One region of the Blautia sp. AF17-9LB genome, then DNA from elsewhere that is predicted to be linked to it. Evidence: riboswitches for the same ligand, from Rfam matches in the RefSeq annotation. Region 1 holds a riboswitch; each other region holds the start of a gene.

Region 1 (7,979 bases):
TCATGCTGTCCAATATGTACTCCCGCAGCCTGCACAGCCATTGCAATATCTATTCTGTCGTTTATGATGAGGGGAATATGGTATTTATCCGTAACCTGTTTCACGGCAACAGCCTGATTGTAAAATTCTAATGAGGACAATTCTTTTTCTCGGAGTTGTATCATTGTGCAGCCTCCTAAAATTGCCTGTTCTACCGCTTCTGTCAGGCTATCGCAGCTCATTAGTTGACGATCAGTAACAAGATAAAGTGTATAATCAAAGTTCATTTTGCACCTGCCTATTCTTTAGATAAACCATGCTGATACAATTCGTAGAAATGGTGCGTCGGGCCACAGCCTTTTCCAATCGCAAGAGAGTGTTCGATTGCCATTGTGACATAAGCCTTTGCAGATTCGACTGCAAGCGGAACACTTTTTCCCTTTGCAAGCTGGGAAGCGATTGCAGAAGAAAAGGTACAGCCTGTCCCATGAGTATTTTTCGTATCAATGCGGGATGTTTCAAAATGGTAGAAATTTTCTCCATCAAATAGGACATCAACAGCATTTCCTATATGATGTCCACCCTTGACAACAATCGCCTTACAACCCATGGCATATATTTTTCTTGCGGCAGCCTCCATATCTGAAACTGTGGAAATCTGCATATCCGCTATTTTCTCTGCCTCTGGAATATTTGGAGTAAGTACATCGGCAAGTGGAATTACTGTGTCTATCAAGGTGGAAACCGCCGTAGGATTCATCAATGGGCAGCCATTTTTGGCATACATAACCGGGTCGATTACAACATTTTGGGGCTTATATTGTAATAGTTTCTTTGCCACCGCTTTCATACATTCTGGTGTAGAAAGCATACCGATTTTTACTGCGTCCACTTCAATATCTTCAAATACGGCGTCAATCTGTTTTTCAATCATATCCGGGGTAATATCTTGGATGTCGATAACACGGCTGGTGTTCTCTGCAACAACAGAAACAATAACACTCATTCCAAATACACCGTGAGCAGAAAAAGTTTTCAAATCAGCCTGAATACCTGCACCTCCGCTGCAATCTGATCCGGCAATGGACAATACTTTTTTCATTTTGCATTTTCCTCCATTCTCTCGTTCCGATAGGCCATCTTCCAAAAAGCAAGCTCTAACAAACTTGCTTTTTCAAAAATATCAGCCAGATACTTTTTATTTGCTACTGATAACCCGGCACATTTATGCTCTGCAAAAGCAGACCATTCTTTGCAGCTTTCTGCATATTGTTCATCCGCATGATCTTTGATAAAGTCCCAATATCTTGACTGTCTGCTTGTAGGAACAGCCGCCAATTTGCGGAATATATAGCTGTAACTTAGCATACAGGGAAGAACCGCCATTAAAATTTCTTCATTCTTTCCATGTGACGCAATCTCAAACATGAAATCAATGTAATTTTGATTTTCAGGCAGAGGAGCGATCAGTTCAATATCATTATCCGTCATGCAAAATTGCTTTAGATAATCCAGACGCACTTCTGATTCCGTATCATTTACAAAATTCAGCATGGAATAGTAAAGCTGAATTTCTCTTAATGTATCAGCATGAAAAATTGCCTTGCCGTATATACGGGCATAGTTTTTCAGATAGATACTATCCTGAATCATATATCTCTTGAACTTTTCAAGAGGTAGCTTTCCAGTTTGCACTTCCTGCACAAATGGGGTAGCTGCACATTCTTCCCAAATGGGGATGTTGCGGGTTAAAATGTCTTTCATAAATGCCATGTTTGTTCCTCCTAAAATAAAAAAATAGAGCCTCTAAAACAATTAGAAGCTCTTTCAGACGCAATACGAGCGTAAGAAATTGCTTCCCTACGCCGGTATTAGCCGACAGGTCCAGAGGTCAGGTCTTACCTTTTTCAACTTGTTCAGTTCCCTCGCAAACACATATCATATCTTATTCAATTAAAAAGGACATTCCCAAAACAGAGAATGTCCAAAAAATACGAATCTGTATTCTTTAGCTCCCTGCGTTGGTATTAGCCAACAGGTTCAAACGGTCAGGTTTTAACCTTCTCAACTACAAGGTAGTCCCCCTGCTTGAGTATTATTATAGTTAAGAAGTCCAGGAAAGTCAAGGTCTATAGAATTCAAGTTAGCAAACCTTATTGACGGGATTTTTCTGTGCTGCGCTGCGGTTGTGGTGGGGAAGAAATCTCTAATAGGTATTCCACATTGGCCCGAACATTATGAAGTTCTTTCATATCATTTTTGGCCTGCTTATAGGCAGAATAGGCTTTCCGTTTTTGTTCCAGAAGATCGGTGTATTCCTCCCGGAGAGATTTGACAGAGGGGAGCTTTTTGATTCCCAGCTCGTCAAAATGATTCTTTGCCGCCTGGTGCAGCAGAATTTCAGCTTCATGTTCTGTTCGGAATTTTTTGCTGTACCCGGCTTTGCGATATTCTACATAGACAGCCCGCGTTTTCGCATAGTTTACGATCTGTTTTTGCAGCTCGGCATTGGCGTTCATTTTTGACTCCAGATCTTTGATCTGAACGGATAAGGTATTGAAATTAGTGGTAGTGGCGTTGGCTTTTTCCAGAAGATCCTCATAACCCATATCGCCATGTTCTTTTAAGTAGAGCACTGCCTGAGAAAGCTGCTTTAGGTTGAACACTTTTGCCCAGCGCTCATAACCAGGGCCCTTGCCGGAACGGATTGCAACTTCAATATCAACCAGCAATCCAACTTTGGAAACCGTTTTTTTAGAAAAGGCATGGCGGGGTTTTACTGTCCGTGTACCGGCAATCCGTTCTTTGATGGCTTGTTCTGTATAATCGCCTTTGAGCGTATCGCATCGGGTATAATTTTCTTGTCCCGGAACTCGGAACCGAAGATGTTTTCTTTCACGGTTGACTTCCAGCCCAGCAGTTTCCAGCTTCTGTAGAAGTTCCTCAAAATCTTTTGGCTTTTCCTCTAATGCAGCATCAATAGCAATGCGTATCTGCTCCTGAAAGGAAGGCTGCTTTTTATTCCCCAGCCATGTGCCATAATGCTCCCGGCTGGGTTTCGGATTTTCTACAATCGAAAGTCCATGTTCCAAACACAGCTTGTCATTCATTCGCCGGATTGCCCAGGTAGAACCCCAGAAGTTGCGAAATTTTTTCTGACAGTCCAGTGTAGTAGAGTTGATAATGATGTGATTATGGACATGGTGCTTATCCACATGGGTGCAGACAACAAAGGCATGGTTTCCTTTTGTGAGCTTCAGTGCCAGCTCCCTGCCGATCTGATTAGCTTCTTCTGGCGTAACTTCGCCGGGCTTAAATGCCTGACGGAGATGGTAGGCGATCACATCATCTGCACCCTGATTTCTGCCGGTCAGATTTGCATACTGTCGTTTGGACAGAAGAAACTCTGCATCAGCAAGCCGGGTATCACACTCATAGCCATAAATGAATTTTCCAAAATCGGTTTTCTGCGGATTTTCTACATAATCAATAATATCTGAGATCGCAGTAGAGATATTCCGACCTTTTCCTACATGCAGAGGCATCAGTCTTGTGGTCGCTATTTTCGTCACCTCCTTAACTTAATTCCAATCAGAGAAGTTATAATTGCAGAAAAAGAGCGGGGCTGCCTATGCGCCCCGCCAAATCTGCTTAACCAAATATAAAATCCTTTAAGGCACTGTTTGCCCCGCCAATGATCCCTACCAGCCATGCAGCCGCCAGAGGCAGACCGTATGGACTGATAAGAAAGGCGATCATAAGCCATGCAAGACCCGGCAAAAATCCTGCGACAAAGAACAGCACCAATGCCGCCAGAAAGATGATCCCAGAAAGAATCCCAAGTACCGCACCGGAAAGAACCACTAAAAATTTACATACCAGATAAAGAATCCCCGTAACCAGCATAAAGGGAAGTGCCAGTAATTTACCTATCAAACGCATACGCTTTGCCTCCTTTCAGAAGGGCATCTGCCCTTATAAAAATTTTACCGTGACGGCAAAAAGAAAGCAACGGCTTTCCGGCTGTTTATGAAATGTTTGCAAATCCCCGGATCAGTTTGTCCATGCCATCCCAAAGGCTGTCCAGACGGGTGCGGATGTCATCTATATCTGCGGCATAAATATTGCCGGTCTCATTGGCCCGTCTGGTATATTGGTTTAAGTTATTGGAACAAATGCGGAGAAGCCGGATCATTTCCTGAATATCTCCCATATCAAGGTGGATGATGTAACCGTCTACGGCCATCTTTCGCAGATATGCCGACAGGTTGGTAATGCCAAGTTCCGCCATGCGTTCTTTTACCAGTTCGGCCTCCGCTTCGGACATGACAAATTCGACGCGGACGGATTTTTTGTTATGCCCGCCATTCATCGTTCCAACCCTCTTTTATGAGATGAGACCTCCTGCGTCGAAACCGCCGTCTTTGCTCTTTTGAGTTTTTCCCGCAAGGTGGTCTTTTCCAGCTTATCAAGATATTCCTCCAGATTTCCGGCTGTCGCATGATAGCTGCGTTTGAGGCGTTCCCGTTTTAGAATTATCATCAGCTCCGGCTCATTTTCTGGCAGATAAGTCATTGTTTTAGGGGCTCCATGCTCTGGCATAAGCCGGTTCATAAATTGTCTCCGTTCCTGATAGGGAATCGTGATAACATTTCCATCCTCAAAAGCAACGGCTACATTTCCGATTGGACAGGTCAATTTTTTCATCCGTTCCACATGTTCTCTATAATTTAGCGGATAGAGATCGCCAAATATTTTTCCGTCCCTGACTTCTTTCAAAGAGATGGCATAAGCCAAAACGGGATCATTTGTCTGCTCCTGGTAAAACCGCCACACTTTGTTTTCATGGCTGCCCTCCAGATAAACTTCCCGTTCGCGCAGGGTATAGGTTCCGCAAGGGCGTGACATCCAAAGAAGCTGTTTATCCTCTGAACGCTCTGACAAAGCCAGTTTTGAGATCAGTTCCTTATCCAGGTCAAAGTCCTCTTTATAATGTTGGGTATGAAGATCTACGATACGGGAAAGAGCACCCAAAAGATCTACATCCTCAAATCTTACCCCGGCCATCAGCGTTCCCTTTCCGGCACCGGAGGGATCATCTGCCTTGCTTCATGCTCCGGTTTGTCTGCTTTCAAACGGTCCATCAAAGACGGCTTTGCTTCCGGCACCAGCTCCCGGATTTCTTCATCCGTCTGTCCGTCTGTCAGATCCGGGCGCACAGGAGGTTCGTTGTTCAGCCTGCCATCCAGCATATTGTAGTTGCCGGTCTGACCTTCCTCATAAAGTTCTGCATTGCGCAGATAACTCTCCGGCGCCTGAAATGGCTGTCCGGCAAACAGAATTTCTCTTTGGGTGGTAAACTGTGCAAGGACCCCATTTTGCAGTCTTGCAAATTCTTCATACTGGCGCAGGGTAAGCCCTCGTTCCAGCATTTCCGCCTGGGTATGCGCCCAGCCTTCTCCATAGAGAAAATAGTACATGTCGGGCTGATCACAGACAAAACACAGGGAACCGTCCTGATTGTCATAGTAAGATGGCTGCATATTCTGGTAATGGCAGCGTTCCTCACGCCCCAAATACACACGGTTGTCCGCACCCAGCATAGCGACCATACCCGCGTAATTACTATGGACCGCAGAGCGGATTTCTACCAGCGGATCTGTTTGAGAAGGAATCTGTCTGCCCGGAATCTCATTTTGTTTTTCCGCTGCATCATTTCTTGGTATCACTTCTTCATGGCTGCGTGCATCCAGCTCCGGTTGAGATGTTCCTTTCCGAACAGCACCGGGCTCCGGTTCTTTTTCTTTCACATAGTATCGGACATTTGCTGTCGTATGCTCGTTGGCTTCCTTTGCATAGTTTTCAGCATCGGCTTTACTATCAAATTCCAACGGTTTCCCATTTTCCTTGCACCAGCTTTGTGCCGGTCCGAAAATAGAAGTGCTGCTTCGTACTGCCCATACACCATAGGTCAGTTTCTTTTCCATTCCGCATCCCTCCTTATCGTTCCTGTTGTTTGGAAGTTTGTTGCTTTTTTACCGGGTCTGCCGGTTTTGTTGCTTTTAGCTGCTGACGGAGAGAATTCTTATGCTCCGGTTCGGAATCTGTGATGTTGACATATTCGCCAATGATACAGAGCGCTTCTCCATAACTGCCGGAAGCAAATACCCGATCAGACATTTCTTTTGCCTGTTCTTTCAGACCATGCTCCCGCAAAGTACGGGAAGCAATACCCAGCAGATTAAAAATGTTCCCATCTGCTCCGATCAGTGGACAATCCGGTTTATCTGCCAACGCTTCCGGTGTTTCTATAAATCCGCCTAAATAATTCGGCACAAAGTCCGACAGCCATGTGCCGCCATAGACTTCATGGGTCTGTAAACGCCACAGGGCAAGTTTTCCTATATCCAGTTTCACATCATCAAACGGGTAAAGCAAACAGGTCAGTTCTCCGTGCTGAAAAGCAAACACATTCTCAAACTGACTGCCATCTTTCAATATGCCTGCCTGTGTCAGCATTTCATTGATTCCGTCTACCCATTCTGTCAGATCCCCGCCACAGCCCTGTAAAATCAGTCCTTCCTTATCCGGCATGCGGCGAAGATCCTCCGCAGTAATCGTGTTGATATTCAAAAAAATCGCCTCCTATCGTTTTTGTTAAAATATATGTTTTGTCCGCAACTTAACCTCATTTCAAAGCACTGGAGTATTCTTATACAGCGCCCTTGAAAACAGGTGCAAAAAGCCCTTGAAAATCAAGGACTTTTGGGGCTAAGTTGCGTACATATCATAGTTGGTTTTGCCGCTTCCGGCGTTTGCGTTCCCGCTCGGATTTCCGTCTTGCATAGATCCGGCAGGCATCAGAACAATATGCCTGGCTGGTTATAGGAAGATACACTTTTCCACACACAGGGCATATTTTCTGTCTCATGGAGGTGTCCTCGCCGGTAATGGCTGATTCCAGTGCTGCATCCACCGGCAGCACCGCTTTTTCAAAGTACCTGCAATAAGCACCGGTCCACCATTTATTCAGCATATAGCAAGGACTGTCCAAAGGAAGGCAGATCTTATCCTGAGAGTCATAGTTGGCGCAAAGCACCGTAACCAGCTTTCGGATCGCAGCCCGCTCCGAGCGGTTCAATTCTCTCTCTGCCATAACGCCTACCTTTCCGGGGCACTTCTTTGCCGGCCGCTGGAAAATCCGGTTATATCAGTAACATTCCTGGACTGTGAAAGGGCATCGGCAATAGAGTTCCGCTTTTTCTGTTTTGGTTCATGGTAAATAAAAAGTTCGTTTTTCCCCGGCACATACAACAAACCATTTTCTTCGCACCGGAAAATGTCACATTCTTTGTCGGTTGCGACGGTATAAAAGTCTTTGTAATCATAAGGTGCTTTTTGCCGATCCTGATAGGTACACAACCCTAAGTTGAAGTCACTTGCCAGCCGTTTCGATATGACGAAAAAGTCGCCTTCTTTTTTGTGAAATTTTCGTATGGGCGTGAAGTGATAACCGCCATATTCAAAGGTTTTTCGGTCACTCATTTACGCCTGCCTTTCTTTACGGGAAATTCCAGCTTGAAATTCACATATTTACCGCCGGTATCATCCAGGATCACTTCCGCATCATAGGTCTTTCCTGTTTTTTCACTGTAAAGCCCGGACATAGAAATACGGCCCTCTTTCAAAAGAGCCGCTGCCACAGACTTTGTGATGGACTTTTTCTTGCTGGAAAAGAAACGGTTATCTTTCCAAAGAGCAAAAGAACATTCCCTGTTGTCGCAGAAAAAACCTTTCTTTCCTTCATATACCGGGGCTCCGCAGCGAGGACATACCCCCACGGCTTCATGTGCAGTTTCTCTGGAAGAAGGGAACAGATCCGCAAAACGTTTCTCCGGGGCGGTATGTTCTTTTACCAGCGTCCGGCTCATATCTGCAATCTGATCCATAAAAGATGTTGCCGACAGTTCGCCATGTTCCACTTGTTTCAGCATAGATTC
Region 2 (7,979 bases), on a different contig from region 1:
GGAGACGGCATCCACATATTTCGGCGGCCCGATTCCGATTGCGGGAGCAGCGGGAGACCAGCAGGCGGCGCTGTTCGGCCAGACCTGCTATGCGCCGGGCGAAGCGAAAAATACATACGGAACAGGCTGCTTCCTGCTGATGAACACGGGAGAAAAGCCGGTTTCTTCGACACACGGTCTTGTTACCACGATTGCATGGGGCATCGGGGACAAGATTACGTATGCGCTCGAGGGATCCATTTTCGTCGGCGGAGCCGCAATCCAGTGGCTGCGCGATGAGATGAAGCTGATCGAGTCCTCGGCGGATTCCGAGTACATGGCGCAGAAGGTGAACGACACGAACGGCTGCTACGTCGTGCCGGCGTTTACCGGCCTTGGCGCACCGTACTGGGATCAGTATGCGAGAGGAACCATTCTCGGCCTGACCCGCGGCGTCAACAAATACCATGTGATCCGCGCAACGCTGGAGTCGATCACGTATCAGGTGGATGATGTCTTAAAAGCGATGGAGGCAGATTCCGGCATGAAGCTCTCTGCGCTGCGTGTGGACGGCGGAGCAAGCGCCAACAACTTCCTGATGCAGTGCCAGGCGGACATCAGCCAGGCGCCGGTGGAGCGGCCGTGCTGCATCGAGACGACCGCAATGGGAGCAGCTTATCTTGCGGGACTCGCCGTCGGCTACTGGCCGGATCAGGAGACGGTAAAACAGAACGGAGCCATTGACCGTACGTTTGAGCCGGAGCTCTCGAAAGAGGAGCGCGATGAGAAGATGAACGGATGGCACAAAGCAGTCCGTTACGCCGAAGGATGGGCAAAATAGAAAAAGATTTTGGAAATGCAGAAAAGGAACGGTTTCGTAATGAAAACCGTTCCTTTTCGCGTACTGTGACTTCTTGTCTACTGACGTTAAAGAATGTCGATATGTTCGCCGTTTAAAGCTTTGTTCATGCTTCGCACGGCACAGAATTTACCGCACATCGAGCAGGTATCTTCCTGTTCCGGCGAGCGGTCGGCGCGGATGGCTTTTGCGGTCTCCGGGTCCAGTGCACAGTCCCACTGTGCTTCCCAGTCGAGCACGCGGCGGGCATCGCCCATCTTGTCGTCAATATCACGCGCATGCGGAACACCTTTGGCGATGTCGGCAGCGTGTGCGGCGATTTTGCTTGCGATGATGCCCTGTTTTACATCATCCAGGTTCGGAAGAGCCAGATGCTCTGCCGGCGTTACGTAGCACAGGAAAGCAGCGCCGTTCATGGCCGCAATCGCGCCTCCGATGGCAGCGGTGATGTGGTCATAGCCCGGTGCAATATCGGTCACAAGAGGGCCGAGGACATAGAACGGAGCGCCCATGCAGATGGTCTGCTGTACTTTCATGTTGGCCGCAATCTGATCCATCGGAACGTGGCCCGGTCCCTCAACCATAACCTGAACGTCTTTTTCCCAGGCACGTTTGGTGAGTTCGCCGAGGCGCACCAGCTCCTCAATTTGGCAGACATCCGTTGCGTCGGCAAGGCAGCCAGGACGGCAGGCGTCGCCGAGAGAAATGGTCACATCGTATTCACGGCAGATATCGAGAATCTCATCGTAATACTCGTAGAACGGATTCTCCTCGCCGGTCATGCACATCCAGGCGAACACGAGGGAGCCGCCGCGGGAAACGATATTCATTTTCCGTTTGTGTTTGCGGATCTGATCGATGGTTTTTCTGGTGATGCCGCAGTGCAGGGTGACGAAATCGACACCGTCCTCGGCATGGAGGCGGATGACGTCAATAAAATCTTTGGCGGTCAGCGTATCCAGGTCTCTCTGGTAATGGATCACACTGTCATATACCGGCACGGTGCCGATCATGGCCGGACATTCGGAGGTCAGTTTCCGCCGGAACGGCTGCGTATTGCCGTGGCTCGACAGGTCCATGATGGCTTCTGCGCCCATATTGACCGCGGAGAGTACCTTCTGCATCTCCACATCGTAATCTTTACAGTCTTTCGAAACACCGAGATTTACATTGATTTTCGTGCGCAGCATCGAGCCGATGCCCTCCGGGTCGATGCAGGTGTGCAGCTTATTGGCCGGAATGGCAACCTTTCCGCTGGCAACGAGCGGCATCAGGTCTTTCACGGCCATATACTCTTTTTCTGCGACTTTTTTCAGCTCCGGTGTTACAATGCCGCGGCGTGCGGCGTCCATCTGTGTTGCGTAATTGCGTTCCATCTGTTGTTCTCCTTTATTTTCAAAATCAGATCCGGTAAGCGTGGTTCAGCGGTCCCGAGCCGTGGCCGAGATCCATCATGCTCGCGAGTGCGCCCGAAATATACTCTTTTGCGGCGGAAATGGCATCCGGAAGGGAAAGCCCCTTTGCGAGCCCCGATGCGATGGCGCTGGAGAGTGTACAGCCGGTGCCGTGTGTGTTCGGATTGTCGATGCGTTTTCCGGTGAACCAGGTAAATGTGCCGTCGTGATATAAAAGATCGTTGGCATCATTGATACTGTGGCCGCCCTTTAACAGAACGGCACAGCCGCAGGAATCCCCGATCTCTTTTGCGGCGCGTTCCATATCGCTTTCCGACTGGATTTTGATGCCGGAGAGAACTTCTCCCTCTGGGATATTCGGTGTGATGACTTCGGCCAGAGGAAAGAGCAGTTTTTTCATCAGGTCAGGCACGCCGCCCGAAGCGAGCGCGGAGCCGCTTGTAGCGACGAGGACCGGGTCCACAACGATGTGTTTGGCCTGGTAGAAGCGAAGCCGTTCGGAGATGACTTCGATCAGTGCCGGGGAGGATACCATACCGATTTTGACGGCGTCCGGGAAGATGTCCGTAAAGACGGCGTCAAGCTGTGCGGCCAGAAACTCCGGTGTTACATCGAAAATACCGGAAACGCCGGTGGTGTTCTGGGCGGTGAGTGCGGTAATTGCCGACATGGCGTAAACTCCGTTTGTGATCATGGTTTTGATGTCTGCCTGAATGCCGGCGCCTCCGCTGGAATCACTTCCCGCGATTGTTAATGCTGTTTTCATGTTTTTCGCGTCCATGAGAATTACTCCTTTGCATTACTTTTCTTTTTGGACAGGCGACAAAGAAAGTGGTGCCCCCAGTCTGCCGCCTGGTGTGAGGATGAATGGTTACGTAAAATTATTTGTTTTCCAGCATGCGCAGAGTCTGTTCTTTCAGATCCTTCGTTGCGGAAACAATGTCTTTCTGTGCAAAAATGGCACTGATGACGGCAATGCCGCAGATGCCGCTGCCGGAAAGCTCCGTCACGTTATCGCGTGTGATGCCGCCGATGGCGATGACAGGGATTTTAACGGCATTGCAGATAGCAGTCAGCGTTTCGTGGCTGACATCCTCCGCATCCGCCTTGGAACCGGTGTGGAAGACTGCGCCGACGCCGAGGTAATCTGCCCCGCGCTGCTCGGCGAGAATGGCCTGTTCCACGGTCTGTGCCGAAACGCCGATGATCTTGTCCGGGCCAAGCTTTGCACGGACATCGCCGGCCTCCATATCGCTCTGGCCGACATGAACGCCGTCCGCATCCATCTTAGCTGCGATTTCCACGTTATCGTTGATGACGAAAGGAACATGGTATGCGGCACAGAGTTTTTTCAGTTCCAGTGCCTCTTCCATAAAGTGATCCTGGTCAAGATTTTTTTCGCGGAGCTGGATAAACGTTGCGCCGCCCTGCAGAGCCTTTTCCACCTGGCTGTACAGTGTCTCGCCGTTCAGCCAGCTGCGGTCTGTCACAGCATATAAAAGCAGGCCTTTTTTATCGCACTTCATACTTTGCACCTTTCTCTAGCATCTCGCCGTCCATGTGGTAGATGGCGTCGATGATGCGGTTCCGGTAGGTGGAGTTGCCGTCTTCCGGTTTCATATGGCTCCAGCCGATCTCGCCGGCAAGTCCCATTGCGCAGACAGCGGCAGCAGCGGCTTTTAACGGCTCGTCCGGGTTGGCAACGAGGTAAGCGGTCATCATGCCGGAGAGCTGGCAGCCTGTTCCGGTGATGCTTCCCATCTCGGCGCGTCCGTTGCGGATCACGTAGCAGGTGTCAGCATCGGCAACGAGGTCGATCGCTCCTGTGATGGCGACAACACAGTTGTGGTCTTTCGCAAAGTTTTTTGCAAAAGCAACGGCGCTGTCGAGGTTTTCGTCTGTTACTTTATCGGCAACGTCTGCGTCAACACCCTTTGTCGTTCCGCTTCCGAGTGCCAGTGTTTTGATTTCGGAAATATTTCCGCGGATGACGGTGAACGGGATTTTTTCCATCAGTCCGACTGCGGTCGAAGTACGTAAGTGGCTTGCGCCTGCGCCGACTGGATCGAGCAGGATTTTGTGGCCGAGCGAAGCTGCTTTTGCACCGGCACGGTACATGCCGTCGATGCTCGTTCTGTGCAGCGTTCCGATGTTGATGTTCAGACCGCCGCAGATGGAGGTGATATCCTCGACATCCTCCGGTTCATCGGACATGATCGGGCTTGCGCCGCATGCCAGCAGAATATTGGCGACATCGTTTACTGTAACGTAATTTGTGATGTTGTGTACGAGAGGGGTTGTTTTTCTGACATTGTCAAGACAAGTGCCTAACATAATTTTTTGTTCCTCCTGTGTGAGTATTTTTGCAGAAGCAAATTCCCTTGTGGTACTGGAAGAACCTGTTGATGATGTGTTCATAGAGATTAAAAAAGCAGATATACGTGGAGATATATCTGCAGAAAATGTGCATATCGTATCTCCCTACGTTGGCATTACCCAAATCAGGTTCAGGGTCTAGGAGATGCATCCTACTCTCAGCCCGCTTCGCACGCGAGCTCCCCTTTGCTTTCTGCAGACAATTATATACGCATAAAAACAATTGTGCAAGAGAAAAACGGAAGATTTAAAAAAATTTCAGAAAAATAAAAAAGACATGCAAAATATTGGAAATGTAATGTTATTTGGGTTGACAGAGAAAATAATATCAGCGTAAAATGAAGTATAAAATATGCGTGGAAGTCATGGACGTGATGATGCCGCCTCCATTCCGATTTTCGCCATGAGCGCCAACGCCTTTGTTGAAGACCGGCAGGCCGCAAAAGAGGCCGGCATGGACGTGCATATCGCAAAGCCGATTGATGCGGAATTACTGAAAAAGAAAATTGCAGAGTATTGCAGGTGAAAAGAAGTGCCCTTGCCCGGCATCTGATGTGTGCCGGGCAGTAGCTTTTGATGTGCGAATCTTATTTTTCTTCCTCAGGGTACGTATAGCCCCAGGTTCTGCGGAAGGAGGTCATCAGATCCATGACGTCCTTCGTGTAGTCGAGGTGCATGGCAGATGCATCTCCATTGATGGCGCGTTCCATGTCGGCGAGCTCATAGGCGAGTGCATCGGCGTTGTCACCGGCTTTGATGATTTCGGATTCGCCGGTGGAAGCGTCTGTGATTTTTGCTTCCCAGGCACGCGGGTACTCCATGATCTCGATAAATCCGTTCTCACAGGAAACCATGCCGCGTTTCGGCTGTTTGGAGTGGAGAGAGAGCATCACACTTGCCATCTGTCCTTCCTGATTGGTGAGAAGGAGGCCGGCCTGCTCGTCCACACCGGTCGGAGCGGGCTTTACCTGGGAAAGGAGCTGATCCGGCTTAGAGTCGAAGAACCAGCGGAGGAAGGAGAGTGCGTATACGCCGATATCAAGCATCGCGCCGCCTGCGAGATTCCGGTTGAAGAAGCGGTTCTTCATGTTGTACTCTTTGAAACTGCCGAAGTTCATCGTGATCAGATTGACTCTGCCGAGACGGCCGGAGTCGAGAATTTTTTTCAGCTCTTTGTAGATCGGCATATGGTAAATCGTCATTGCCTCTCCGATGATGACACCTTTTTCTTTTGCAAGCGCTATGGCCTCGTCGAGCTCGTCGCTGTTCAGCGTAATCGATTTCTCAACGAGAATGTGTTTTCCATTGGCAATCGCCTCTTTCATAAAGCCAAGATGCGTGTTGTGCGGCGTCGTGATATAAATGACATCGACCTCCGGATCGGTAAACATCTCATGGAAATCATCGTAAACTTTTCCAATTCCATATTTCTCCGCAAAAGCAGCCGCCTTCTCATGGGTCCGGTTGCCGACCGCGTAAATATTCTTTCCGTTTTTCTGCAGTGCGACCGCCATTTCATTTGCAATCACACCGCATCCGAGTACAGCCCATTTGATTTCTTTCATCGTGAGATTCTCCTATCGTATCTATTTTGCCCAGAGCGGTTCTTCGCTTCCGCTGTAGTCAAACCGTCTGTCGTTTTTCTCTTCCAGTGCTTTGATCATATGGTACGTAAATTCATTGTAAGGCGTTGGAATTCCAAGCTCTTTTCCCATGCGGATCAGCGCACCCGAGAACATATCAATTTCCGTATGGCGTCCCGCATCGAGATCCTGGAGCGTCGAGTAGCGCGCCGTCGGCGGAACCGCACTTCCGCGTCCCGAGGAGACATCCGCCTTGCTGATATCAATTCCCTTTGCCTCCGCAATCGCCATCAGTTCTGCGCGGAGTCCGTCGCTGATCGCCTTCATATGCACACTGTCGCGGTAGCAGCCGACCCCGGCACCGAGAATAGCCTGCGGCAGGTTATTGCAGACATTCAGCCGGAATTTGCTCCATATTTCCTCTAAAATACAATCGGTTGCCCGGTAATGCAGCCCTGTGCCGGAGAACAGATCCAGAACAGCCTGCACACGCTCACTGTCGTACGGCGCCGAAACTTCGCCGAAAATGATGCCGAGCGTCGCCTCAGGGTTGAAAACGTAGCCGTCATTCTCTTTATGAGAAGCTACTTTGATAACAGCATGAAGCAGATGCTCCGCACCGACTTTTTCCGCGATGATCTCCTCACTGTCCACGCCGTTCATCAGACTCATGATCACAGTATTCTCGCCGGTAACGGCAGTAATATTGTCAAGAGCCCCCGGCAGTGCGCCGTATTTGAGCGAGACGATCAGAAAATCCACGCCGTGTGCCTCTTCCGGTGTCCATACCTCCGGGTGATAAACCGTATCGTTAATTTTGCATCCTTTGTTTTTCAGACGCTTCGCCCGTTCCCCGGACGCGATAACGCCAAGCCGGATGTCCTTTTTCTCCGAAAGCCCCCAGATTACATAAGACCCAACCGCTCCGGCGCCCAGAACAGCAACTGATTTTATTATCATAATAGCCTCCTTTGTAACTGTTTGAATTACCCTTACTATAACAAATTTTGCGGAGATCCTCAATTTGTTGTTCAAAATAGAAAATTTCGGAAAAGGAAGCCTAAATGTGTTAAGGTACATTGTAGAATGAAAAATATAAAAGAAACGCGCAGATGCGGCAAGAGGAGATGACAGAAACACATTACCACATTTCCAAACCGACGGCCTGCTTCATGCTGGATCTGAATGATCTGAAAATGTACGAAGACAAAATCCGGACGAAAGAAGAACAGAAGGCAAAAGAAAAACAAGAGAAGAAATAAGAAACGAAGGAGAAACGAAATTCGAACATTTCTCCTTCGTTTTTTGCACGCATTTTTACCGGGAAATCATATTCTAAGGTTAGAATGAAAAAACAGGAGAATCTGTTGATGAAAGGAAAATGGCTGACAGGTGCGCTTGTACTGGCAATGGCGGCAGTGACGCTGGCGGGATGCGGGGCAAAAGATGAGACAAAAGAAAAAGTGGAGCAGGTGACATTAAATGAGGTTGCCCACTCCATTTTTTACGCCCCGCAGTACGTGGCAATTGAGGAGGGGTATTTTGCGGACGAGGGCATTGATCTGACGCTGATAACAGGATTTGGTGCAGATAAAGTGCTGACGGCGATGATTTCCGGCGAAGCGGATATCGGGTTTATGGGGGCGGAGGCAACCGTCTACGCGTACCTCGAGGGAACCGCAGACCCAGTTGTGAACTTCGCGCAGCTGACGCAGCGGGCGGGAAACTTTGTTGTGGGAAGAGAGAAAGACAATTCGTTTACCTGGG
Region 3 (7,979 bases), on a different contig from region 1:
CTGACGCCATCCTACTATCTGGCGGCCGCGGCCGCCGGGGGCGCATCATCAGCCGTGATGTTTTATCAGATGCTCCTTCTAGTGATTCTGGCTGTCGAAAAGCTTCTGCTCGCCCTCGTCCTCCCGATGATCCATATCTATCTGCTCATCGCCCTTGTAAACGATCTTTCCGGCGAGGAGATTTTGTCCCATATGACAGAGTTGCTGGAAACCTGCGTGAACGGCCTTTTAAAATCGTCGCTCGGCGTACTTGTGGGAATGCAGATGATCCGGAATCTGATCGCACCGGCGCTCGATTCCCTGCGGCAGATGGCACTCTGGCGGACTGCCGGAATGATTCCCGGCATCGGAAATGCGGTGAATGCTGTAACCGAGTTGGTGGCAGGCTCCGCGGTGCTGATCCGCAACTGCTTTGGCGTGACGGCAATGCTGGTACTGCTCGCAGCAGGCATGGTCCCCGCCGTTCAGCTTCTCGTTTCGGGTCTTTCCTTCCGCCTTCTCGCCGCGGCGGCGCAGCCCGTCTCGGACAAGCGGATCGCGGGATGTCTTGCGGCGGCAGGAAAAGGATATGCGATGCTTCTGCGTCTCCTTCTGACCGTAGAAGTCCTGTTTCTGCTGACGATTGCAATCCTGGCGGGAACTTTTTCCTAGAGCTTGTCTGAAAAAGGCTTTTCGTGAGCTGCGAGTCCCAGTTTGTGGGAGATTTTATCCGAATGAGGGCGGCGTAGCGGGCTACGGCAACCGAATGAGGGTAAAATATACCGCAAAGTGGGGCTTGCAGCTTGCGGAAATGGTTTTTCAGACACGCTCTAGCGTGTAGTTGGGCAGGCAGCGGCGGGAGGCGGCATGGTAGAAGAGATTCTGCAGTGGCTTAAGAATATTTCAATTTTTCTGATTTTTATGACAACTGTGCTGAACCTGATCCCGGAGAAGGAGGACAAGAAGCCGGTTCAGTTTTTTCTTGGAATTGTGATGGTATTGATTTTTTTCCAGCCCGTGCTAAAAGCGGGAGGTTTGGAGCAGAAAATGGCGCAGACGCTCGACCGTCTGACGCTGGAAGAGGAGGCAGCAGCAATGGAAAATGTACAGATTCGTGCAGAAAGCTTTGAAAAACAGTATTACGTGGGCGCCTGGGAAAAAGAGACGGAGCGCCAGATCCGGATGTATCTGTCAGAGAGCGGCATTCCGGGGGCAGCCGTTTCGGTAACGCTGGAGCCGGGAAACACCGGTGAGGCAAAAGAGATCCGCATTGAAGCGCCGATGCGGCAGACGAGCATTTACCGCGAAGAACAGAAAAAACAGCGGGAAATGCTCGATGAAAAGCTGACAGAGATCAAAAGTGTTTTAAGTGAGGTCTACGGAACCGATCCGGCGCATATTATGGTAGAGATTTCGGAATAGGCCTATGAGGGAAAAGGCAGCGGCGTTTTTCCGGAAACAGAAAAAGGAGCAGTGGATGCTGTACTTCCTGCTGGCGGCAATCGGCGTTGTCCTGCTGCTGCCGACGGGAACAAAAAAGACCGGTGAGGAGACAGAACAGCCGCAGGAGACGGCTGCGCGTCCGGCGGGAGATGCGGGAGCATCGGTGCAGGGGGAGATGGAACAGCGCCTTTGTGACGCACTTTCCCAGATGGACGGTGTGGGCGCAGTGCACGTCGTGGTGACGCTGGAATCCACAGGAAAAAAGATTGTGGAAAAAGATGTCCCAACGCGGAGCACAACGGAGGAAAACAAGAAGGGAGAGGAGACCGGAAGCGTTACATCCTCGTCGCAGGATGAGGCAACTGTCTATGAAAAGACACAGAACGGGGCCGAGACACCGTATGTGGTTTCCGAGGAGTACCCGGCGGTGCGCGGCGTGCTCGTTATCGCAGAAGGCGGGGGAAACCCGGTGACGATACAGGAGATTCAGGAGGCCGTGATGGCATTATTTCAGGTGGGCGCAAATAAGATTAAAGTAGTCAAAATGAAGTAAAGGAGTCAAATGCGTGGAAAAATTAGAACAGGAAATGAATGCACCTGAGAAAATGGCAGAGACACCATCGCCGAAAAAGACGGCCGGGAAAAAGAAAAAATTCCGGAAAAACCAGGTCATCATCACCGCCCTTGCGATCATGATCGCCGTCGCCGGATACATCAACTATGCGGACAGTACCCTGTCCACGAAGGAGAAGGCAGACGGAACCACGGCGGATGCCAGCACCGTTTTAAAAGACATCTCCAGCCTGGACACCGACATCACCGACGAGGTGGATGCCGGCACAGCAGGGGACTCGTCGCGGACCGTCACCGAAACGCCGGGAGAGGCAGTCCTTGCCGGGGCATCTACATACATGGCCCAGGCCAGAATCGACCGCGAACAGATCCGTTCCCAGAACAAAGACACCTTAAATGAAATCATCAACAACACCAACCTCTCCGAAACCGAGCGCCAGAGCGCTGTCCAGAGCATGGTGGAAATGACGGAACTCGTAGAAAAAGAGTCAGCAACCGAACTCCTCCTCGAAGCCAAAGGCTTCACCGACGTCGTTGTAAACCTGACCGGCGAAACCGCCGACATCGTCGTTCCGATGAAAGAAGTAACCGAGGAACAGCGTGCCCAGATCGAAGACATCGTAACCCGTAAAACCGGAATCGGCGTAGAAAACATCGTCATCACCCCCATGAGCTCCGCCGCCGACACAGCCGCAGAGGAGAGTGCTCAGTAAATTTTGATATCCACGTAAAAAATCCGGAAACGCAAAATCATGCGTTCCCGGATTTTTTCACGTAATTCTATTTAATTTGCACCATGTGCTGTTCTTGCAACCGTCTGCAGTGCTTTCTTCACCGGCGGCAGCGAGATCAGAATCACCGTCAGCACACCTTCAGCCAGCAGATAGCTGTAGTTGTAAATAATCGGATACAGCGCCTTTAAAGACTGCGGGAAATTCTCCGGCATATAATCCATCCAGTACAGATACCCGCCTAACGTATGGAAAAATCCCCTCGCCAGCACAGCTACAATATACCCGATCAGCAGCCCGTTTTTCTTCTTTCCAAAGAATCCGGCCACACCCAGCGCCGCAAACGCAAACACATAATCACAGCACACCTGGAACAGCGACAGCACATACGGCCCCTGGATAAACTGCAGCAGTCCATAAGCAAAACCAACGAGAATACCCGTCTTCGCCCCATACCAGTTCGCAATCAGCACAATAAACAGCATCGAAAACAACGTAACCGATCCCCCGTACGGCAGCTCAAACACCTTCACATACGAAGTCACAAACGCCAGCGCCATCCCCATCGCACAAAACGCCAGCTTCCTTGCATCCATTCCCGTCCCCTTACTCTTCTGAGCAGAAAGAACCGAAGCAATCACCACCAGCGCCACCATCAGCACCACGCATCCAACATAACCGGCCGTCGTCAGTCCGCCGTCAGCAGTAACAAAAAAACTCATAAAAAAACCTCCTTCGCATTCCGCTTGGAGGGGCTCACATAAAAACACAGTCCCGAATCACCTCCGAAACCACGTTCCAGCTTCCCTACGCAGGAATTATCCCGTTCAGGTAGTGAGGGTCCGTGAGCTTATCCCTGTCCCACGTTCTCAGCCAAAGGCTCCCCTAGCGTCTTATTATTTTAACGTATTAAAGTATACCAACCTCCCCCTTATTTGTCAACCTACCCGTTTTTTCATCCAAATACATGTTGACAAGAAGTACATACAAGTGCTATATTACAATTAGTTCAATCATTAAACTAATTGTACGAAAGGAGCACCAACACAATGCAGATTCTGAAAGTAACAGACGAAGCATTCCGCCAGTACGGCAAAGTCATCAAAGACCTCGACGTCAGCGACATCATCACCGCCATGTCCGAGACCCCATGTCCCGACGACGTAGTCTACGAGCCTTCCATTGAAAGTCTCGAAGCCTGCAAAAGCGCCCAGTCCGTATCCGACAGCCTCTACGGCGGCATGCCGATCCAGATCGGCTACTGCAACGGCCACAACCATTTACTGAACGCCGTAGAATACCACCGCGACAGCGAAATCAACATCGCCGTAACCGACCTGATCCTGATCCTCGGAAAAGAACAGGACATCACCGAAGACCACACCTACGACTCATCCAAAATGGAGGCCTTCTTAATCCCGGCCGGAACCACCATTGAAGTCTACGCAACCACCCTCCACTACGCACCATGCAACGTGGCAGCCAGCGGCTTCAAATGCGTCGTAGTCCTTCCAAAAGGAACCAATACCGACATCACCCTGGAAGAAAAACACACCCCGGAAGACGACCTGCTCTTCGCCAGAAACAAATGGCTCTTAAGCCACCCGGATGCAAACATCGCTGGAAGCGTAGCAGGCATCAAAGGAGAAAACCTCTCGGTAAAATAAAACCAGAGACAAAACCAGAAATCAGAAACACTGCCCCAAAAGAGCAGTTCTGAACATAAAAAGAAACCAAAAACCAAGAAAACCAAAAAAAGGAGGATCTTCAAAAATGATCAACAATACACCGGAAATCAAATTAGGTATCGTTGCAGTAAGCCGTGACTGCTTCCCGAACAGCCTTTCCGAGAACAGAAGAAAAGCAGTCGTAAAAGCATACGACGGAGAAATCTACGAATGTCCAATCATCGTCGAGAATGAAATCGACATGATGAACGCACTCGAAGACCTGAAAAAAGCAGAGTGTGATGCACTTGTTGTATACCTTGGAAACTTCGGACCGGAGACCGAGGAAACCCTGCTTGTAAAATACTTCGACGGACCTTGCATGGTAGTAGCAGCAGCAGAAGAGACCGGCGACGACCTTGTAGGCGGACGCGGCGATGCATACTGCGGCGTTCTGAATGCAAGCTACAACCTGAAACTGCGCAACCTGCACGCATACATTCCGGAGTACCCGGTTGGCGATGCAGAAGACGTAGCAGCCATGATCAAAGATTTCGTACCGGTTGCAACTGCAGTTGTAGCTGTTAAGAACCTGAAAATCATCAGCTTCGGACCGCGTCCGGCCAACTTCCTGGCATGTAACGCACCGATCAAACAGCTGTACAACCTCGGCGTAGAAATCGAAGAGAACTCCGAGCTTGACCTGTTTGAAGCATTCAACAAACACGCAGGCGACGAGAGAATCCCGGCAGTCGTAGAAGATATGGCAAAAGAGCTCGGCGAAGGAAACCTGAAACCGGAAATCCTGCCGAAACTGGCTCAGTACGAGATCACCCTGTTAGACTGGATCGAAGCACACAAAGGCTCCAGAAAATACGTAACCCTGACCGGAAAATGCTGGCCGGCATTCCAGACACAGTTCGGATTCGTTCCTTGCTATGTCAACAGCCGTCTGACCAAGATGGGCATCCCGGTATCCTGTGAGGTAGATATCTACGGAACACTGTCCGAGTTCATCGGAACCGTTGTATCCAAAGACACCGTAACACTCCTCGACATCAACAACACCGTTCCGAAGGATATGTATGAGAGCGAAATCAAAGGCAAATTTGATTACACCTTAAAAGATACCTTCATGGGATTCCACTGCGGAAATACCGCTTCCACCAAACTGGCATTCTGCTCTATGAAATATCAGATGATCATGGCAAGAACTCTTCCGGAAGAAGTAACACAGGGTACCCTCGAGGGAGATATCGTTCCTGGAGACATCACCTTCTATCGTCTGCAGAGCACATCTGACGCAAAACTGCGCGGATACATCGCAGAGGGCGAGGTTCTTCCTGTAGCAACACGTTCCTTCGGAAGCATCGGTATCTTCGCTATTCCGGAGATGGGCAGATTCTACCGTCACGTACTGGTAGAGAAAAACTATCCGCATCACGGCGCAGTAGCATTCGGACACTTCGGAAAACCGTTATTCGAAGTATTCAAAATGCTCGGTGTTGAAGTAGATGAGATCGGCTACAACCAGCCGAAGGGTGTTCGTTACCCGACAGAGAATCCGTGGGGCTAATCCGTTCCGGAAGATTCACTGAAAAATAAGAAAGATATGCAGTAACGCATAAGCAAAAGGGCGGAGCAGAGATCTAGGTCTGCTGCCGCCCTTTTTGAAAAAGAGTAGAAAAAGGAGATTCGACATGTATTTTATTGGTGTTGACCTTGGTACTTCCGCTGTCAAACTGCTTCTGATGGACGAGGAAGGCAAAATTGTAAATATTGTATCGAGAGAGTATCCGCTGTATTTCCCGCATCCAGGCTGGTCTGAGCAGAAACCGGAAGACTGGTGGGAGCAGAGCAAAGAGGGAATCCGCGAGCTGGTAAAAGACGTAGACAAATCCCAGGTAGCCGGCATCAGCTTCGGCGGCCAGATGCATGGCCTTGTCATCCTGGATGAGAACGATAACGTCATCCGCCCGGCGATCCTCTGGAACGACGGCCGTACCGCAAAACAGACCGATTATCTGAACACCGTAATCGGAAAAGAAAAACTCTCCGAGTACACCGCAAACATTGCATTTGCAGGCTTTACCGCACCGAAGATTCTCTGGGTGAAAGAAAATGAGCCGGATAACTTCGAAAAAATCTGCAAAATCATGCTTCCAAAAGATTACCTGGCATACCGTCTCTCCGGCGCATTCGTAAGCGACTACTCCGATGCATCGGGCATGCTTCTAATGGATGTCAAGAACAAATGCTGGTCCAAAGAGATGGCAGAAATCTGCGGTATTTCCCTGGAGATGCTGCCGGAGCTCCATGAGAGCTTTGACGCTGTCGGAACCTTAAAACCGGAAGTAGCAGCAGAACTTGGACTGCCGGAGACCTGTAAAGTTGTAGCAGGAGCCGGAGACAACGCAGCAGCCGCAGTCGGAACCGGAACCGTAGGCGACGGCATGTGCAACGTTTCCCTTGGTACAAGCGGAACCGTATTCATTTCCAGCAACAAATTCGGCGTAGACAGCCACAATGCCCTGCACGCATTCGCACACGCAGACGGCCACTATCACCTGATGGGATGCATGCTGAGTGCAGCTTCCTGCAACAAATGGTGGATGGATGAAATCATCCGCACAAAAGAATATACAAAAGAGCAGGAGAACATCACAAAACTTGGCGAGAATAATGTCTTCTTCCTGCCGTATCTGATGGGCGAGCGTTCCCCGCACAACAACCCGGATGCAAGAGGAACCTTCATCGGCCTGACCATGGACACCACAAGAGAGGATATGACCCAGGCTGTTCTCGAGGGCGTTGCCTTTGCGATCCGCGATTCCTTTGAGGTAGCAAAATCCCTCGGTATCCAGATCGAGAGAACAAAAATCTGCGGAGGCGGTGCAAAGAGCCCGCTGTGGAGACGCATGATCGCAAACGTGCTGAACATCAAAGTGGACCGTATTGAGTCCGAGGAAGGCCCGGCACTTGGCGGAGCCATGCTGGCAGCCGTTGCCTGCGGTGTCTTTTCATCCGTAGAAGAGGCGGCAGAAAAAATTGTTCGTGTGACAGAGACCATCGAGCCGGAACCGGAACTGGTTGAGAAATATGAGCGCCAGTATCAGAAATTTGCAAAGATTTATCCGACCGTAAAAGATCTGTTTACAGAGCTGCTGCAATAAAAAGAGGTAAGAAATAAGATGAAGAAAGTGGAACATGGGAAAACATTTGACCGGAATGCAGCAAACCCGCCGGCGTTTGAAATCTTTCACAACACCGTGACAGAAGGCTATCCGGAGCACTGGCATACCGCAATTGAAATTATCATGCCGACCAGAGGCGAATATGAGGTTGTTGTCGGAAAAGACAGCTATAATCTCAAAGAGGGCGACATCATTATGATCAATTCCGGCGTTGTACACGGAATGAGATTCGTATCCCAGGGAGAACGGATTGTCATGCTGGTGGAACCGGGCTGTGTGGAGAATCAGGAAGAAATGGAAACGATTTTCCTGCGGCTTCCGGCCATCTACTTCAAAAAAGAGGATGAGGAAGATCCCTTCTATCTGTTTCTACGCAGCCAGATTCTGGAACT

Evidence for each region. Region 1 has a riboswitch for thiamine pyrophosphate ahead of DWX00_RS09720 (TenA family protein). Riboswitches for the same ligand answer to the same signal wherever they lie in the genome.
Region 2: another riboswitch for thiamine pyrophosphate. It lies ahead of thiM (hydroxyethylthiazole kinase); the one in region 1 lies ahead of DWX00_RS09720 (TenA family protein).
Region 3: another riboswitch for thiamine pyrophosphate. It lies ahead of DWX00_RS13345 (energy-coupled thiamine transporter ThiT); the one in region 1 lies ahead of DWX00_RS09720 (TenA family protein).

What each region holds. Positions count from the first base shown of each region.
Region 1 is NZ_QUGU01000007.1:198,480-206,458, forward strand. It holds gene thiE (thiamine phosphate synthase) at 1-266, opposite strand, end outside; gene thiD (bifunctional hydroxymethylpyrimidine kinase/phosphomethylpyrimidine kinase) at 278-1,081, opposite strand; gene DWX00_RS09720 (TenA family protein) at 1,078-1,752, opposite strand; TPP riboswitch at 1,976-2,075, opposite strand; gene DWX00_RS09725 (relaxase/mobilization nuclease domain-containing protein) at 2,133-3,542, opposite strand; gene DWX00_RS09730 (CD1845 family protein) at 3,631-3,921, opposite strand; gene DWX00_RS09735 (plasmid mobilization protein) at 4,007-4,351, opposite strand; gene DWX00_RS09740 (hypothetical protein) at 4,348-5,046, opposite strand; gene DWX00_RS09745 (DUF4316 domain-containing protein) at 5,046-5,966, opposite strand; gene DWX00_RS09750 (hypothetical protein) at 5,980-6,573, opposite strand; gene DWX00_RS09755 (cysteine-rich VLP protein) at 6,767-7,135, opposite strand; gene DWX00_RS09760 (hypothetical protein) at 7,141-7,524, opposite strand; gene DWX00_RS09765 (DNA topoisomerase 3) at 7,521-7,979, opposite strand, start outside.
Region 2 is NZ_QUGU01000002.1:155,195-163,173, forward strand. It holds gene glpK (glycerol kinase GlpK) at 1-820, shown strand, start outside; gene thiC (phosphomethylpyrimidine synthase ThiC) at 907-2,214, opposite strand; gene thiD (bifunctional hydroxymethylpyrimidine kinase/phosphomethylpyrimidine kinase) at 2,240-3,019, opposite strand; gene thiE (thiamine phosphate synthase) at 3,135-3,779, opposite strand; gene thiM (hydroxyethylthiazole kinase) at 3,766-4,587, opposite strand; TPP riboswitch at 4,714-4,825, opposite strand; gene DWX00_RS02805 (response regulator) at 4,982-5,155, shown strand; gene DWX00_RS02810 (Gfo/Idh/MocA family protein) at 5,217-6,194, opposite strand; gene DWX00_RS02815 (ketopantoate reductase family protein) at 6,216-7,172, opposite strand; gene DWX00_RS20290 (hypothetical protein) at 7,340-7,474, shown strand; gene DWX00_RS02820 (ABC transporter substrate-binding protein) at 7,583-7,979, shown strand, end outside.
Region 3 is NZ_QUGU01000012.1:35,120-43,098, reverse strand. It holds gene DWX00_RS13365 (stage III sporulation protein AE) at 1-651, shown strand, start outside; partial or broken gene DWX00_RS20600 (DUF6783 domain-containing protein) at 623-754, shown strand; partial or broken gene DWX00_RS20595 (DUF6783 domain-containing protein) at 704-832, opposite strand; gene DWX00_RS13360 (stage III sporulation protein AF) at 847-1,401, shown strand; gene DWX00_RS13355 (stage III sporulation protein AG) at 1,406-1,975, shown strand; gene DWX00_RS13350 (SpoIIIAH-like family protein) at 1,989-2,708, shown strand; gene DWX00_RS13345 (energy-coupled thiamine transporter ThiT) at 2,780-3,448, opposite strand; TPP riboswitch at 3,514-3,623, opposite strand; gene DWX00_RS13340 (DUF4867 family protein) at 3,776-4,393, shown strand; gene DWX00_RS13335 (L-fucose/L-arabinose isomerase family protein) at 4,503-5,969, shown strand; gene xylB (xylulokinase) at 6,094-7,566, shown strand; gene DWX00_RS13325 (AraC family transcriptional regulator) at 7,585-7,979, shown strand, end outside.